3 regions of the Clostridium sp. TJA032 genome follow, and region 1 is predicted to be linked to each of the others. Evidence: predicted binding sites of a transcription regulator. Region 1 holds the regulator's gene; each other region holds the start of a gene.

Evidence for each region. Region 1 encodes LexA, which represses DNA repair genes until DNA is damaged. Its sites were predicted from a motif close to CNAACANNTGTTNG; they were not measured.
Region 2: uvrA (excinuclease ABC subunit UvrA) is a predicted target of LexA. The motif match lies at 2,701-2,714, and genes of this name have one in related genera.
Region 3: recA (recombinase RecA) is a predicted target of LexA. The motif match lies at 3,053-3,066, and genes of this name have one in related genera.

What each region holds. Positions count from the first base shown of each region.
Region 1 is NZ_JBZEFB010000001.1:481,980-487,353, reverse strand. Features, by position in the region: gene AC4FRL_RS02230 (tyrosine recombinase XerC) at 641-1,645, shown strand; gene AC4FRL_RS02225 (hypothetical protein) at 1,701-2,093, opposite strand; gene lexA (transcriptional repressor LexA) at 2,261-2,872, shown strand; gene AC4FRL_RS02215 (hypothetical protein) at 3,040-3,327, opposite strand; gene AC4FRL_RS02210 (coiled-coil domain-containing protein) at 3,393-4,298, opposite strand; gene AC4FRL_RS02205 (methionine gamma-lyase family protein) at 4,483-5,374, opposite strand, start outside.
Region 2 is NZ_JBZEFB010000002.1:182,372-187,745, forward strand. Features, by position in the region: gene uvrA (excinuclease ABC subunit UvrA) at 1-2,495, opposite strand, end outside; gene AC4FRL_RS07940 (cyclic nucleotide-binding domain-containing protein) at 3,134-3,805, shown strand; gene recQ (DNA helicase RecQ) at 3,863-5,374, opposite strand, start outside.
Region 3 is NZ_JBZEFB010000001.1:979,198-984,571, forward strand. Features, by position in the region: gene rny (ribonuclease Y) at 143-1,678, opposite strand; gene recA (recombinase RecA) at 1,986-3,032, opposite strand; gene pgsA (CDP-diacylglycerol--glycerol-3-phosphate 3-phosphatidyltransferase) at 3,167-3,757, opposite strand; gene rimO (30S ribosomal protein S12 methylthiotransferase RimO) at 3,741-5,078, opposite strand; gene AC4FRL_RS04490 (FtsK/SpoIIIE family DNA translocase) at 5,147-5,374, opposite strand, start outside.

The DNA of each region.
Region 1 (5,374 bases):
TCTTTTTCGTAATATATTATTTTTTTAATATACATTCTTTTAATTTAAAAGACATATATTAAAAAAGTTAGTGTGAGATAAAAGGTATAAACTAAAGCAAAAGTTGGTTATGATTTTTATAAAATCTTTATAAGTTTTATTTGTTTTTATATATAATAAATATTTTTGGTATATTTTGTTAAAATTACCCCAAAACAACTTCGCTAAATATACATTTAGCGAAGTTGTTTTGATTTTCAACCAAAAACATGCTAAAATTTACTCATAAAATAGTTTTGAAAGGAATTTTACTATGATTAAAGAAGAAAATCATTTCAAAAATTTTCAGTATCCTAATGATATAAAAGAATTACTAAAGGTGGAATTAAGCAACTCTGATTTAGATAATTTAGATAAAATATATAATTATTACGATTCTCAAAATATAAATAGAAACTATGAAGAATTAATAGAAGATATTTATATACTGACATTTAAAAGAAATCTTTCTTTTAAGGAGCTTTCTAAAATTTACAAAGTAAATGAAAGAATTATAAAAAGATGGATAAAAGAACTTGCTTTAGATGATTTAATAAAAGAAAAAAACAACATCGATTCTGTTAAAAAAACAAATTTGAAAAATGATTCTAAAGTAGAAATTATAGATAATAAAAATTTCAAATTTGATTTTTTAGAGAAATCGAAGCATCCTAAAAGAGTTATTGAATTTCTAAATTACTTAGAAAACATAAAAGGAAAATCAATTAATACTGTAGATGCCTACTCTGTTGATTTAGGCTTATTTTTTAAATTTTTAAAAATTTATAAAGGTTTAGAAAATAATATATCCTTTGAAAATATAGAAGAAGTTGATGCCTCTAACTTAGATGATAATTTTATAAAAAATATAAGTTTATCTGATATATATTCATTCTTAGCATTTTTAGAAAAAGTTAGAAATAATAGCACTTATGCTAGAGCTAGAAAAGTAGCAACCTTAAAATCATTTTTTAAATTTTTAAGTTCAAAACTAAAGTTAATCCAGGAAAACCCTACAGAAGAATTAGAATCTCCTAAAATAAATAAAAGGCATCCTGTCTATTTAACCTTAGAACAAAGCATAGCTGTTTTAAACTCTATGGATAAAAAAAATAAAAATTATTACAGAGATTATTGCATATTAACTTTATTTTTAAATTGTGGAATGAGATTATCAGAACTTTGTAATATAGAAATAGATAAAATCAAAGGAGATACTTTAACAATTATAGGAAAAGGAGATAAAGAAAGAACCGTTTATTTAAATGAGGCTTCTATTAAATCTATAGAAAATTATTTAAATAATAGAAATGATTCTAAAGCTAGTGAGGAATCAAAAAAATATTTATTTTTATCAAGTAAATATAGACCTATAAATAAAAGAAGTGTTGAAATTTTAGTTAAAAAACATATAGAAAATGCAGGATTTAAAGATCAAAAATATACTCCTCACAAACTTAGACATACAGCAGCAACTCTTATGTATAAGTACGGAAATGTAGATATAAGAAGTTTGCAAAATATATTAGGTCATGAAAATATATCAACAACTCAAATATATACTCATGTAGATGATGAAAGATTAAGAGAGGCAGTAAAAACAAATCCACTCTCTAATTTAAAATGATAAAAACAAGGTACTAGAACATATGTTCTAGCGCCTTGTTTTTATCATTTTTTCTTTATTTATCTTTTATTTTAAGTTTTCTAACCCCTGGAAAAACTTCTTCAGTCATTTCTTCCATAGTTAAATCATCATTAAAATCTATATCTTCAAGATATTCAATATGTTCAAAAGCATCTTCATAATCTTCTTGCTTAGCTAAGTATTCTTCCCAAGTTTCCTCTGTAAGAGCTTCCTCAAAGTCTTCTTCTTCCTCTTCCCTCTCTTTTTCAACAAGTCTTTTTAGAGTTTCTTCAATTTTCTTATTCTCCTCAACTTCCTTTGCTATATCAGCTATTCTTATGGCCTTTGTATCTATTCCTTCCATTTCTAAACAATCACCACAATTATCGCAAATTCTACCTTTATATATATCGCAGTAATCATCATTGTTAAATACTTTTTTATCCATAAAGTTCACCTCTTACTTAAAAATCATCTTTTCATTATAACAAAAATATTATTCTTTATCAAATAAAAGTTAATTAAAATTAGTTTTTATAGACATGAGAACATAAGTTTGCCATACTTCTTCTACTGTGGTATAATATTACCAAAGAATCGTGAGGTGCAATTGCTATGATTATTAATGAAAATTCAGATAAACAAACTCAAATATACAACTTTTTAATTGAATTTACAAAATCAAAAGGTTATCCACCTTCAGTAAGGGAGATTTGTCAAGCTGTAAGCTTAAAATCAACTTCAACTGTACATGGTCATTTAAAAAGATTAGAAAAAAAAGGGTTAATATATAGAGATCCAACTAAGCCAAGAGCTTTAGAAATTATAGAATTATCTAAGGAAGATAAAGAGCTAATAGATATTCCTATTATAGGTAAAGTTACAGCAGGAATGCCTATTTTAGCTACAGAAAATATAGAGGATATGTTCCAAATGCCTATAAATTACGTAAAACATAATAATGATTTATTTATTTTAAAGGTTACTGGAGATAGTATGATAGAGGCAGGAATATTAGATGGAGACTTAGCAATAATAGAACAAAAGAATATAGCTTCAAATGGTGATATTGTTGTAGCTTTAATAGAAAACGAAGCTACCATAAAAAGATTTTTTAAAGAAAATGAATTTATAAGACTTCAACCTGAAAATAAAAATTATCAACCTATAATAGTTGAAAACTGCTCTATTCTTGGAAAATTAGTAGGTATTTATAGAGCTTATTAAATAAAAAAATACATGTAAGTTTTTTACAGAAAATGTAGGGAAATTTGTGAAAAAACAAATTTCCCTACATTTTTTTATATTCTTACTATTAACTTAATATTAATCCCCATTCTATTAAAAATTTATATACAAAATTATATATACTATATTTAAATAAATCATCTGAATTATTCTAATTTATATGGTTTGTTTAAATGTAAACTTAAAAGATATTCAACTAATTCATTATATTCATGTAAATCTATTTCAAAAGGCTCCCACTCAGCACTTCTTGGGCACCACCCTTTTCGAAATAAAGAATTTAATATTTTAATACTAGGAATAGTTTTATCAAATTGAGGCCTTAATAGCATTCCAGTATCAACTACTAAATCTCCTAATGTACCAATTTTATCTATGAATTCTCCATTTGAGCCATAAGCTTCTGGAGTTAAAAAATATCTTACCTTTCTCATAACTCCTCCTTTTATTTATTCTATAAATTCAAACACTTTCCTAGGAATTTCTTTAATTTAATAAATTAAGATTTTAACTTGTTTTCTAATAATTCTTTTTCATATTTTAATGTTTTTATATCTAATTCTAAGGACTTTCTTTCTAATTCTACTCTCCTTTCAAAATCTAACTTCATTTTCTCTTCTGCTTTTATTATAGCATTAGAATATTTATTTTCTAATAATTCAATTTCTTTTTTATGGTCCTTTCTTAAAGAATCTATAAAAGATTTTAAGGAGATAAGTTCCTCTTTATACTCTTTTTCTTTCTCTATATAAAAAGTTAATTTTTCTTCAAAGGCTTCTTTTTCAATTTTTAAAGATTTTATTTTATTTTCCTTATCTTTTATAACTTCTTTTTCCTCTTCAACCTGATTTTTTAATTTTTCATTTTCCTCTTTTAGTCCTTCTAATCCCTTTAAATAACTTATTTCTTCTTTATTTTTCTCGATTAAATCATAATTTCTAGAAACTAATTGAGATAAAGTACTTTTATCTTTTTCTAAAATCTTTATACTCTCTTTAAGGTTACCTATTTCCTTTTCTTTTTCCTTATTTTCTTCTTTTATTTTTTTATCCTTATCTAAAAGTTCTTCCTCTCTTCTCTGCAATCTCTCTATAGTAACATCTTTTATAGAAAGTTTTTTAACAAATTCCTCTTCCGCTCTTTTACTAGCATCTTCACTCATTTGCAAAGAAGTTAAAAACAATTGATTTATCTTATTTAAATAATCTTGAAAGGATTCTATCTCTAACTTTCTTTCAACTAAAGTAGCCTTAGAATTTTCTAACTCATAAAGAGAAATTAAAGCATCTAAACATTGTCCTTGATTCCCAAATTCATCAGAAGCTATTTTTTTAAATTTATCAAAGGTTTCCTCAGTAACTCTAAAACTTTTTACTTTTAATTCTTTATTTTTATTATCTTCCAAAACGTTCTTCCTTTCTTTTAAAGTAATACACAATGCAATACATTATATGTATTACAAATTTCAAATAATTTACCCTTTATTTAATTATATATTAAATAAATTTTTATTTCTATAAAAATAAAAAAAATAGGTTATTATTAAATTATTAATAATAACCTATTTTCTAATTTATAAATAATATTTTTTACTTAAAAATATTATTTAATGCTATTAACACTCCAATTTTCGCATGGTCAAAAGTTAATCCACCTTGTAGATAAGCTATATATGGTTCTCTAATAGGTGCATCAGCTGAAAGTTCTATAGAAGAACCTTGAATAAATGCCCCTGCCGCCATAATAACTTCATCTGAGTATCCTGGCATAGCCCATGGCTCACATTCAACAAAAGAATCTATTGGAGAAGCATACTGAACTCCTTTGCAGAACTTAATAAGCTTTTCTTTATCATTAAATTTTATAGCTTGAATTATATCACTTCTCTTTTCATTATACTTAGGAAGCACTTCAAAACCAGCAAGTTCCATTATTCTAGCACAGAATATAGCACCTTTTAAAGCTTCTATAGCAACATGAGGTGCTAAAAATAATCCTTGATAAAAATCTTTCATAACACCAAAGGTACATCCACATTCTGCTCCTATTCCAGGGACAGTAAGTCTATAAGAAGCTTGCTCTACATACTTCTCTTTTCCAACAATATATCCACCTGTTGGTGCTATACCTCCACCTATGTTTTTTATTAAAGAACCTGCCATTAAATCTGCACCAACATCTGTTGGCTCTATTATATCTATAAATTCTCCATAACAGTTATCAACAAATACTATTAAGTCTTCTCTTAATTCTTTAATTACTTTAATAGCCTCTCCTAATTCTTCAACTTGAAATGCATTTCTCCATCCATATCCTGTAGATCTTTGCATATGTATTAATTTTATAGTTTTGTCTTCTTTAATTATTTCTAAAACTTTTTCTATGTCTATCTTGCCATTTAAAAGGTCAACTTGCTTATAATTAACACCATATTCTTTTAAAGAACCTATATTTTCCTCTCCACTTATACCAATTACACTA
Region 2 (5,374 bases), on a different contig from region 1:
CCACCTGATAGCTGTGTTGAGGGTTGCCCTAGTCTTATATAACCTAAGCCAACATCCATTAAAGTTTGAAGTTTATTTTTTATTCTTGGAATATTTTCAAAAAACTCCAAAGCTTCTTCAACTGTCATATTTAAAACATCTGCTATATTTTTCCCCTTATATTTAACCTCTAAAGTTTCTCTATTATATCTTTTTCCCTTACAAACTTCACAAGGAACATAAACATCAGATAAAAACTGCATTTCTATCTTTATTATACCATCTCCACTGCAAGCTTCACACCTTCCACCCTTTACGTTAAAGGAAAATCTACCAGGTTTATATCCTCTCATTTTTGCTTCTTGAGTTTGAGAGAAAAGCTCTCTTATTACATCAAAGGTTCCAGTATAAGTAGCTGGATTACTTCTTGGCGTTCTTCCTATAGGACTTTGGTCTATATCAATAATTTTATCAATATTTTCATAACCTGTTATATCTTTAAATTTTCCTGGTAAGTCCTTAGCTTTATTTACTATCTTATTTAATCCCTTATAAAGAATTTCATTAACCAAAGTACTTTTTCCAGAACCAGAAACTCCAGTAACCATAGTTAAAGTTCCTAAAGGAAATTTTACATTAATATTTTTTAAATTATTCTCCTTAGCTCCTTTAACAGTTATGAAATTTCCATTCCCTTTTCTTCTTTCCTTTGGAAGTTCAACTCTTTTAATTCCTGTTAAATATTTTCCTGTTAAAGAATTTTCATTTGCCATAACTTCCTCTAAAGTTCCTTTAGCAACTATTTCTCCACCATGTTCCCCTGCACCTGGTCCTATATCTACTATATAATCAGCTTCTCTCATAGTATCCTCATCATGTTCTACAACTATAAGTGTATTACCAAGGTCTCTAAGTTGTTTTAATGTAGAAATAAGCCTATCATTATCCCTTTGATGAAGTCCTATTGAAGGCTCATCTAGTATATATAAAACTCCCATAAGTTGAGAACCTATTTGAGTTGCAAGTCTTATTCTCTGTGCTTCTCCTCCTGATAAAGTTCCTGCCTTTCTTGCTAAATCTAAATAATCTAATCCTACATTTATTAAAAAGCTTAATCTAGATTGAATTTCCTTTATTATTTGATTACTTATTATTTTATCTTTTTCTGAAAAATTAATAGAATTTATAAAATCTAGTTCTTCTCTTATAGCTAATTTAGTAAACTCAAATATATTTTTTCCTCCAACAGTAACCCCTAAAGCTTCAGGCTTAAGTCTTGCACCTTTACATTTAGGACAAGGATTATCACTCATATACTTTTCTATTTCATCCTTTAAAGCATCTGAACCTGTTTCCATATATCGTCTTCTTAAATTGTTTATTTCTCCTTCAAAGGAATGATTATAAACTGATTCTACATTTTCTTTTTTATATGTAACCTTTAATTTATCCTTTTCTCCATACATTAAAACTTCTTGTACCTTCTTAGGCAAATCTTTATATGGAGTATCTAAATCAAAATTATATTTCTTCATTAATGCCTTAAGAACAGAATAAGTCCAAGCATCCTCCTTAAGTCTTGCATCTCCCCAAGTAGAAATTGCCCCTTCTCTTATACTTAAATCTTTATTAGGAACAACTAAATTTTCATCAATTTCCATTAAAGTTCCTAACCCATCACATCTTTCACACTTTCCAAAAGGAGAGTTAAAAGAAAACATTCTTGGAGATAACTCCTCTATGCTTATTCCACAATCAACACAAGCAAAATGCTCACTATAAAGTCTATCCTCTCCTCCTATTAAACTAACTAAAACTAAACCATCTGCCATTTTAAGAGAAGTTTCTATAGAATCTGTTAATCTTCCTTCAATTCCTTCCTTAACAATTATTCTATCTACTACTGCCTCTATATTATGCTTAATATTTTTTTCAAGCTTTACTTCATCCTCTGTTAAGTCATAAATTTCTCCATCTATTCTCGCTCTAACAAAACCTTGTTTTTTTATATTTTCAAGAACCTTTTCATGATTTCCTTTTCTGCCTCTTATTATTGGTGCTAAAATCATTATTTTACTTCTATCTGGAAGTTCCATAACTTTGTCTACTATTTGGTCAACAGATTGTTGAGATATTTCTTTTCCGCACTTAGGACAATGAGGTACTCCAACTCTTGCATATAATAATCTTAAATAATCATAAATTTCTGTTACTGTACCTACAGTTGACCTTGGATTTCTAGAGGTGGTTTTTTGGTCTATAGATATGGCTGGAGATAAACCTTCTATTGATTCAACCTCTGGTTTATCCATCTGTCCTAAAAATTGTCTTGCATAAGATGATAAAGATTCTACATACCTTCTTTGCCCCTCTGCATAAATAGTATCAAAGGCTAAGGAACTTTTACCAGAACCTGATAGTCCTGTAAATACAATAAGCTTATCTCTTGGAATTTCTAAGCTTATATTCTTTAAATTATGTACTTTTGCCCCTTTTATTATTATTTTGTCCTTCATAAAACTCTGCTACTAAAACTATATAAACTTTGTAATAAAATAAGTTTTAAGTGTGTAGCTCTCCCTTCTTTTATATTTTTATATAATTAATTTTCTCTTTAATTTCTTGTAAAACAAACTTCTATTTTATTATGTCTTTAAAGCTTATTTATTATATACACTAAAAGTTATTATTTATAAATAATACTTTGTATATTCTAAAAAGCAAACGTAAGTTCGTATACAAATATTTTAATTCTCTAAAATTTATATGTCAAATTCTTTATATAATAATCATTATTATTTTCATAATCTTAGAATAATACAAAATTCTGTTTCATAAATTATATTGAAGTAACTTTTAAAGTCATTTCTTTAGGCATTAATAAATTTGTTTTTTAAGACTCCTCCAGACGATTTGTTAATGCCTAAGCTTTCAACATTTTACACCTCTAACATCTGATAACAAAAAATAAAGAGTGTATAGCATATATAAATGCTATCACTCTTTTATAGAATTTAAAGTATTAAGGCAATTTTATTGTTAATTTATTAAATATTCTCTTTAACCTATTAATAGGACTATTTTATCATATATACTATAGGTATAGTTATGACATATGTCTTATAATATCGGCTTCTTTAGGAGGTATAAACTCTTGGTACTTATAAATGATAGAGAAATTTTAATGAAATTAATATATAAATATGAACTTCAATCAATTTTCCCGAAGGAAATTATCCCCTTATTAGAATTACATATGTTTAAAAAGAATGAACACATTTGCTTTATGAATGAAGAACTTAAATATTTATACTTTTTTATTCATGGAAAAGCTAAGGTTTATAAAACCTTGCCAAATGGTAAGTCTTTACTTTTAGAATTTTACGAACCAATTCAATTAATTGGTGATTTAGAAGTTATATCAAAGGTAAGAGCTAATTGTAGTATAAAGGTCTTATGTAAAAGTCTTTGTATTGCTATTCCTGTTAAGGAAGTAAATAATATAGCCCTTAAAGATTTAAACTTTCTTATGTATATAACTAAAAATCTTTCAAAAAAATTAGAAAGATGTTCTGTAAGTAGTTCCATAACAATTACATATAATTTAGAAACCAAACTTGCAAATTACCTTTTAGCAAGAAATGAACACATAATAACTATAGATAATTATTCAAACTTAGCAGAACTTTTAGGTACAAGCTATAGACATTTAAATAGAACTTTAAATAAATTAATAGAAGATAAAATAATAAGCAAAGAAAAAAATGAAATAAAAATTTTAAATATAAAAGCTTTAGAAAGCCTTTGCATAGACTTAAAACAATAATTCCCTAGTTTATTAAGCTAAAAAGCATAATAAAACTAGGGATTTTTTTATTACAGATTACTCTTTATTTAAATTATTTATTACTAATTTAGTAACTATAAATCTTATCTTTTCATAAGAAACCTCTTCTTTTAAGTTTTCCTTAATAGGCTTTAACTTTCCATAACCTACTTCCTTTATGGCATCTAATACTAATTCTTCTTCTTTTTTTGAAAATAATGAATCAAAATCTATTTCAAAATCTATCTTATTTCCTTCTTCTAAATATTGTTGAATATGAGAGAGAAGTGTTGTTATAGATAACTCTCTTTCCTTTGCAATAGCATAAAGTTTTTCTCCCTCTTTAAGCATATCTATAGTAATTTCAAAGGATTTTTTCTTACCACTATTTCTCTTTAATTTTTTATCCATATCTTCCTTACTAACCTTTTCTCCTTCTTCCCATTTAACATTTATATTATTTTCTTTAACATATTCCTTTATTACCTTTATAAATACCTCTCCATATTTTTGTATTTTCTTTTCTCCAACTCCTGTTATTTCTGAAAGTTGATTTTCATTTACTGGTATTCTTACGCTCATTTCCTTAAGAGTATTATCCCCAAATACTATATATGGAGGAACCCCTTCTTCTAAAGCTATTTCTCTTCTTAAAGTTCTTAAAAGGTCAAATAATTCATTATTTTTATATACTTTTTTAAGCTTTCTTTTTTCCTTAAACATAACTTTTTCATTTCCTTTAAGAACCTCAATAGATATTTTATTTAATCTAACTACAGGATATTCTCCAGTATAATCTATAAATCTATGGGAAATTAAAGTATTTATAAAATCTTTAAGCTTATCCTTTGAATAGTCCTTCATTATTCCATAGGTACTTAACTTATCTAAGCCTAAATCAATTATTTTTTTATTTTTTGATGCTCTTAAAACATCTATTATTACCCCTATGCCAAAAGGTCTTTTCATTCTATAAACACAAGATATAACCTTTTGTGCATCTATGGTTTTATCAACTATTTCTCCTTCTATTTCACAATTGCTACAATTATTGCAGTCTTCTTCTAATGTTTCACCAAAATAATTAAGAATAAACTTTCTATAACATCCATTAGAATAAACTAAATCCATCATTGTCTGTAACTTGCTTAATTCATTTATTTTTCTTTCTGGATTTAAAGTTCCAGTTTCTATTATATATTTTTGAGTTTGAAGGTCTCCTGGTGAAAAAAGAAGAATACACTCTGACTTCTCTCCATCTCTTCCTGCTCTTCCTATTTCTTGATAATAAGCCTCTATATTTTTAGGCATATTGTTATGAATTACATATCTTATATTAGGCTTATCTATCCCCATTCCAAAGGCATTAGTAGCAATCATTATATTTACTTTATCAAAAACAAAATCCTCTTGATTTTTCTTTCTTTCTTCATCAGAAAGTCCCGCATGATACTTCGTACATTCCATACCTGATGAAATTATACTTTCATATAAAGAATCAACTTCTTTTCTAGTAGCACAATAAATAATTCCTGAAACATCTTTATTTTCTTTTAAATAATCTAATAT
Region 3 (5,374 bases), 500 kb from region 1:
TTCTATATACTTCTATTAATTCCTTCTAAAATCTATAAAATATTTTTAAAATTTAAATTTAAATAACAAAACTCCACTAAAAATTTAGTGGAGTTAATTAAAAAAATACATTTTGTAAACAAAATGTATTTTATATATTCATTTATTTAGCATAGTCAACTGCACGAGTTTCTCTAATTACATTTATCTTGATTTGACCTGGATACTCTAATTGCTCTTCTATATTCTTAACAATATTTCTCGCCATCTCAATTGCCCCTGCATCGTCAACTTGATCTGGTTTAACCATAATTCTAATTTCTCTTCCAGCTTGAATGGCATATGACTTTTCTACACCTTCATATGAAGTAGCTATTTCTTCTAATTTTTCTAATCTCTTAATATAAGCTTCTAAAGTTTCTCTTCTTGCACCAGGTCTAGCTGCTGATATAGCATCTGCTGCTTGAACAAGTACTGCCTCAAGAGTTTGCATTTCCACGTCACCATGATGTGCTGCAATTGCATTTACAACAGCTGGTGATTCATGATATTTCTTTGCAAGTTCTCCACCTATAACTGCATGAGGACCTTCATATTCTTGGTCAACACCTTTACCTATATCATGTAAAAGGCCTGCTCTTCTAGCTAAATTTACATCTAAACCTAATTCAGATGCCATTAAACCAGCTAAATATGAAACCTCTATTGAATGTTTTAAAACATTTTGACCATAACTTGTTCTATACTTTAGTCTTCCTAGAAGCTTAATTATTTCAGGATGTAATCCATGAACACCAGTTTCAAAGGTTGCTTGTTCTCCTTCTTCCTTAATGTCATTTTCCACATCTTTAATAGCTCTTTCTACCATTTCTTCAATTCTAGCTGGATGAATTCTTCCATCTACAATTAATTTCTCTAAAGCTATTCTTGCAACTTCTCTTCTAATTGGATCGAAGCTTGAAAGAATAACAGCCTCTGGAGTATCATCTATTATTAAATCAACCCCTGTTAATGTTTCTAAAGTTCTTATATTTCTACCTTCTCTTCCGATGATTCTTCCTTTCATCTCATCGTTAGGTAAGGCAACAACATGTACTGTTGTTTCAGAAACATGGTCTGCTGCACATCTTTGAATAGCAGTAGTAATTATTTCTCTTGATTTTTTATCAGCTTCTTCTTTGGCTTTAGTTTCAAGTTCTTTAATCAGCATAGCTGATTCATGTTTTATTTCTCTTTTTACTTCATCTAATAATAATGTTCTTGCCTCTTCACTTGAAAGATTAGAAATCCTTTCAAGTTCTGATCTTTGTTCTCCGTATAAACTTTGTACACGTTCTTCAAGGTCTTGAATTTCTATAGACTTTTTATTTATGCTATCTTCTCTTTTTTCAAGCATTTCACCTTTTTTATCTAAAGATTCTTCTCTTTGTATAAGTCTTCTTTCAAATCTTTGAATCTCGTTTCTTCTATCACGAGTTTCTTTATCAAGATCTGCCCTTAATTTGTGCACCTCTTCTTTAGCTTCTAATATGGCTTCTTTTTTCATTGATTCAGCTGCTCTTTTAGCCTCCTCAAGTGTTAAGTTTGCTTCTTTTTCTAAGCTTTCCACCCTATTTTGTGAAGCTTTCTGTATAAGAGTGTATTGAATAAACCCTACTACCCCTAATATTATTATTCCTATAAGTATTCCTACTATCATATAAACACCTCCTCGCTTATTCTCTCTATAAAAACACTTCGCGTAGAAAGGTGTCATACTATTCTCACTGTAATTTTTTTGAATATGATAAACCAGTATTTGTTATTATTGTATAGTAATTTTAAACTTATGTCAAGATTACCCCTTGCCTATATTATATGCTAAAAAGCTTATATTATTCTTTATGTAAAAGGGTAATGAAAGCTTTTTTAAGTACTTTGTCTGTTAAATTTATAGATTTTAAAGCTTTTTTATTCTATCAACTGATAAAATTTTAATAAAAAAAAGATAAGGAAACCTTATCTTTTTATTCTTCCTTTTCTTCCTTTTCCTCTGAAACTTCAATAGCTTTTGCTAAAGGAAGAGAATATTTCTCTCTTATTTGATTTTCTATATCTAAAGCAACGGCTGGATTATCTTTTAAGTACTGCTTAGCATTTTCTCTTCCTTGTCCTAATCTTATATCTCCATAAGAGAACCAAGCTCCACTTTTTTGCACTATATTTTCCTTTACTCCAACATCAACTATATTACCTTCTTTTGATATTCCTTCATTATACATTATATCAAATTCAGCTTGTTTAAAAGGAGGTGCAACTTTATTTTTAACTATTTTAACTCTTGTTCTATTACCAGTTATTCCATCACCTTGCTTTATTGAATCTATTCTTCTTATATCCATTCTAATTGAAGAATAGAATTTTAATGCTCTACCTCCTGGAGTAGTTTCTGGATTACCAAACATTATTCCAACCTTTTCTCTTAACTGGTTAATAAATATTACTACACAGTTAGATTTATTTATTGTACCTGTTAATTTTCTTAAAGCCTGTGACATTAATCTAGCTTGAAGTCCCACATGAGAATCACCCATTTCTCCTTCTATTTCCGCTCTTGGAACTAAAGCTGCAACAGAGTCTACAACTAAAACATCTATAGCTCCTGATCTAACTAAAGCCTCTGTAATCTCTAAAGCCTGTTCTCCTGTATCTGGTTGTGAAACAACTAAATCATCTATATTAACACCTAATCTTTTTGCATAAACTGGGTCTAAAGCATGCTCTGCATCTATATAAGCTGCTGCTCCACCTAATTTTTGAGCTTCTGCAACTACATGTAGAGCAACTGTTGTTTTACCTGAACTTTCAGGACCATATATCTCAATTATTCTTCCTCTTGGTACTCCACCAATTCCTAAAGCTATATCAAGGTCTAAACAACCTGTAGATACTGCATCCATTTGAGGAGAACCTTGCTCTCCAAGTTTCATTACAGAACCTTTTCCAAATTGTTTTTCTATTTGCCCCATAGCCATTTCAATAGCTTTTAATTTATCTTTATCTATATTTGCCATACTTAACCTCCTTGAATAACCGAACATAAGTTCTACTATTATTATAATATAAACAAAAAAAAAGTCAATATAAACATGAAGTCCTAAAAGAACCTCATGTCTTAATAATTGACTATTTTTCAAGTTTTAAACCCTTATCTATAGGTATTTATAACATTTTTATTTTTTCTAAAGTAATCTACTCCAGAAATTATTGTTATTATAACAGCTAAATATAAGAATATATTAGGAACATAAGTAAAGAAGTTTCTTAAAAAGCTACTTCCAGCAACTAAGTCCATAATTCCTGGTGAATTTATTATATTTACTTGTAATAATAAAAGCACTATAGCTATTATTTGTATTACAGTTTTTATTTTTCCCCACCAACTAGCAGCTATAACTATTCCTTCTGAAGCAGCTATAGTTCTTAATCCTGATACAGCAAATTCTCTAGCTATTATTATAATTGCAGCCCATGCAGGAACTAATTGTAATTCAACTAAAGAGATAAGTGCTGATGTAACTAATAACTTATCTGCTAAAGGGTCCATAAACTTACCAAAGTTAGTAACTTGATTTCTAGATCTTGCAATATATCCATCTAACTGGTCTGTAACAGATGCTACTATGAATATAAGTGTTGCTATTATACTACTATAAGGCAAGTTTTGGGAAGCTATAAATACTAAGAATATGGGAACTAAAATTATCCTAATTAAAGTTAATTTATTTGCAAGATTCATTGCATACAACTCCTATTAAATCATATTCTAATGCTTTTTCAATTTTAACTTTACAAAACTGATCCTTTTTAGCTCCATTTCCTTTTACATAAATATAACCATCTATATCTGGAGCCATTTCATAGCTTCTTCCTATATAGTATTCTCCATTAAATTTTTCAATAAGAACTTTATATTCTCTACCTACTTTATTTTTATTGATTTCTTCTGATACTTCCTTTTGAAGTAGCATTATTTCTTCTTCTCTTTCTCTCTTAACTTCTTCATCAATTTGATTTTCCATTATAGAAGCTGGTGTTCCTTCTTCCCTTGAATAAGTAAATACTCCAACCTTGTCTAATTTATATGTTTTTATAAAGGATTTTAATTCTTCAAAGTCCTCACAAGTTTCTCCTGGGAACCCAACAATTAAGGAAGTTCTTAAAACTATGTTAGGAATATGCTTTCTTAAATCTTCAATTTTTCCTATAATTTCTTCTTTTGTAGTTTTTCTACCCATTCTCTTTAAAACATTGTTACTAATATGTTGTATAGGTAAATCTAAATATTTACACACTTTCTCATTTACTGCTATTTCTTTTATAAGCTCATCATATATAGCTTCAGGGTAGCAATATAAAACTCTTATCCATTCTATTCCTTCTATCTTAGCTAACTCTCTTAAAACAATATGAAGTCTCTTTTCACCATACAGGTCTACCCCATAATTAGTTGTATCTTGTGCTATTAAAATAAGTTCCTTCACACCTGATTTAGCTAAGCTTTGTGCTTCTTCTACTATGCTATCTAAATTTCTACTTCTAAATTTCCCTCTAATTTTAGGAATAATGCAGTAAGTACAGAAATTATCACATCCTTCTGCAATTCTTAAATATGCAGTAGCTTTATCTGTTGTTATAAGTCTTAGTCCCTCATTAATTGAAACATCACTGTAATTTATAGCTTTTATCTTTTCTTTATTTCCATTTATAAAGTTCATTATGGCTTCATTTATTTTAGCATAATCATTAACACCTAACATTATGTCTATTTCAGGCATTAATTCTAATAATTCATCACCATATCTTTGGGTTAAGCATCCTGTAGCTATAAGTAACTTACAGTTATGACTTGTTTTATATTTTGCCATATCTAATATTGTGTTTATGGATTCTTGTTTAGCTTTTTCTATAAATCCGCAAGTGTTTACTATTATTATATCTGCTTCCTTTGGATTATTAGTAAGTTCATACTCATTTTGTACCATGCCAAGCATTATCTCTGAGTCAACCCTATTTTTGTCACAACCTAAACTCACCATTCCTACCTTATATTTTGCCAAATCTACTTCCTCCTACGTTTAAATATATATCTTTTATTTTAAAACTCTTTTTTAAATTAAACAAGTTTTTATTTAATATTTTCTATTTCATCCTTACTAATAAGAACTTGTCTTGGTTTACTTCCATCTCTTCTAGAAATAACACCACATTCTTCTAATTCTTCTATTATTCTTGCCGCTCTGTTAAATCCTATTCTTAATCTTCTTTGTAAATAAGATGCAGATGCTTGACCACTTTCTACTACAATATCTATAGCTTCATCTAAAAGTTCATCTCTATCTCCTTCAGAATTTCC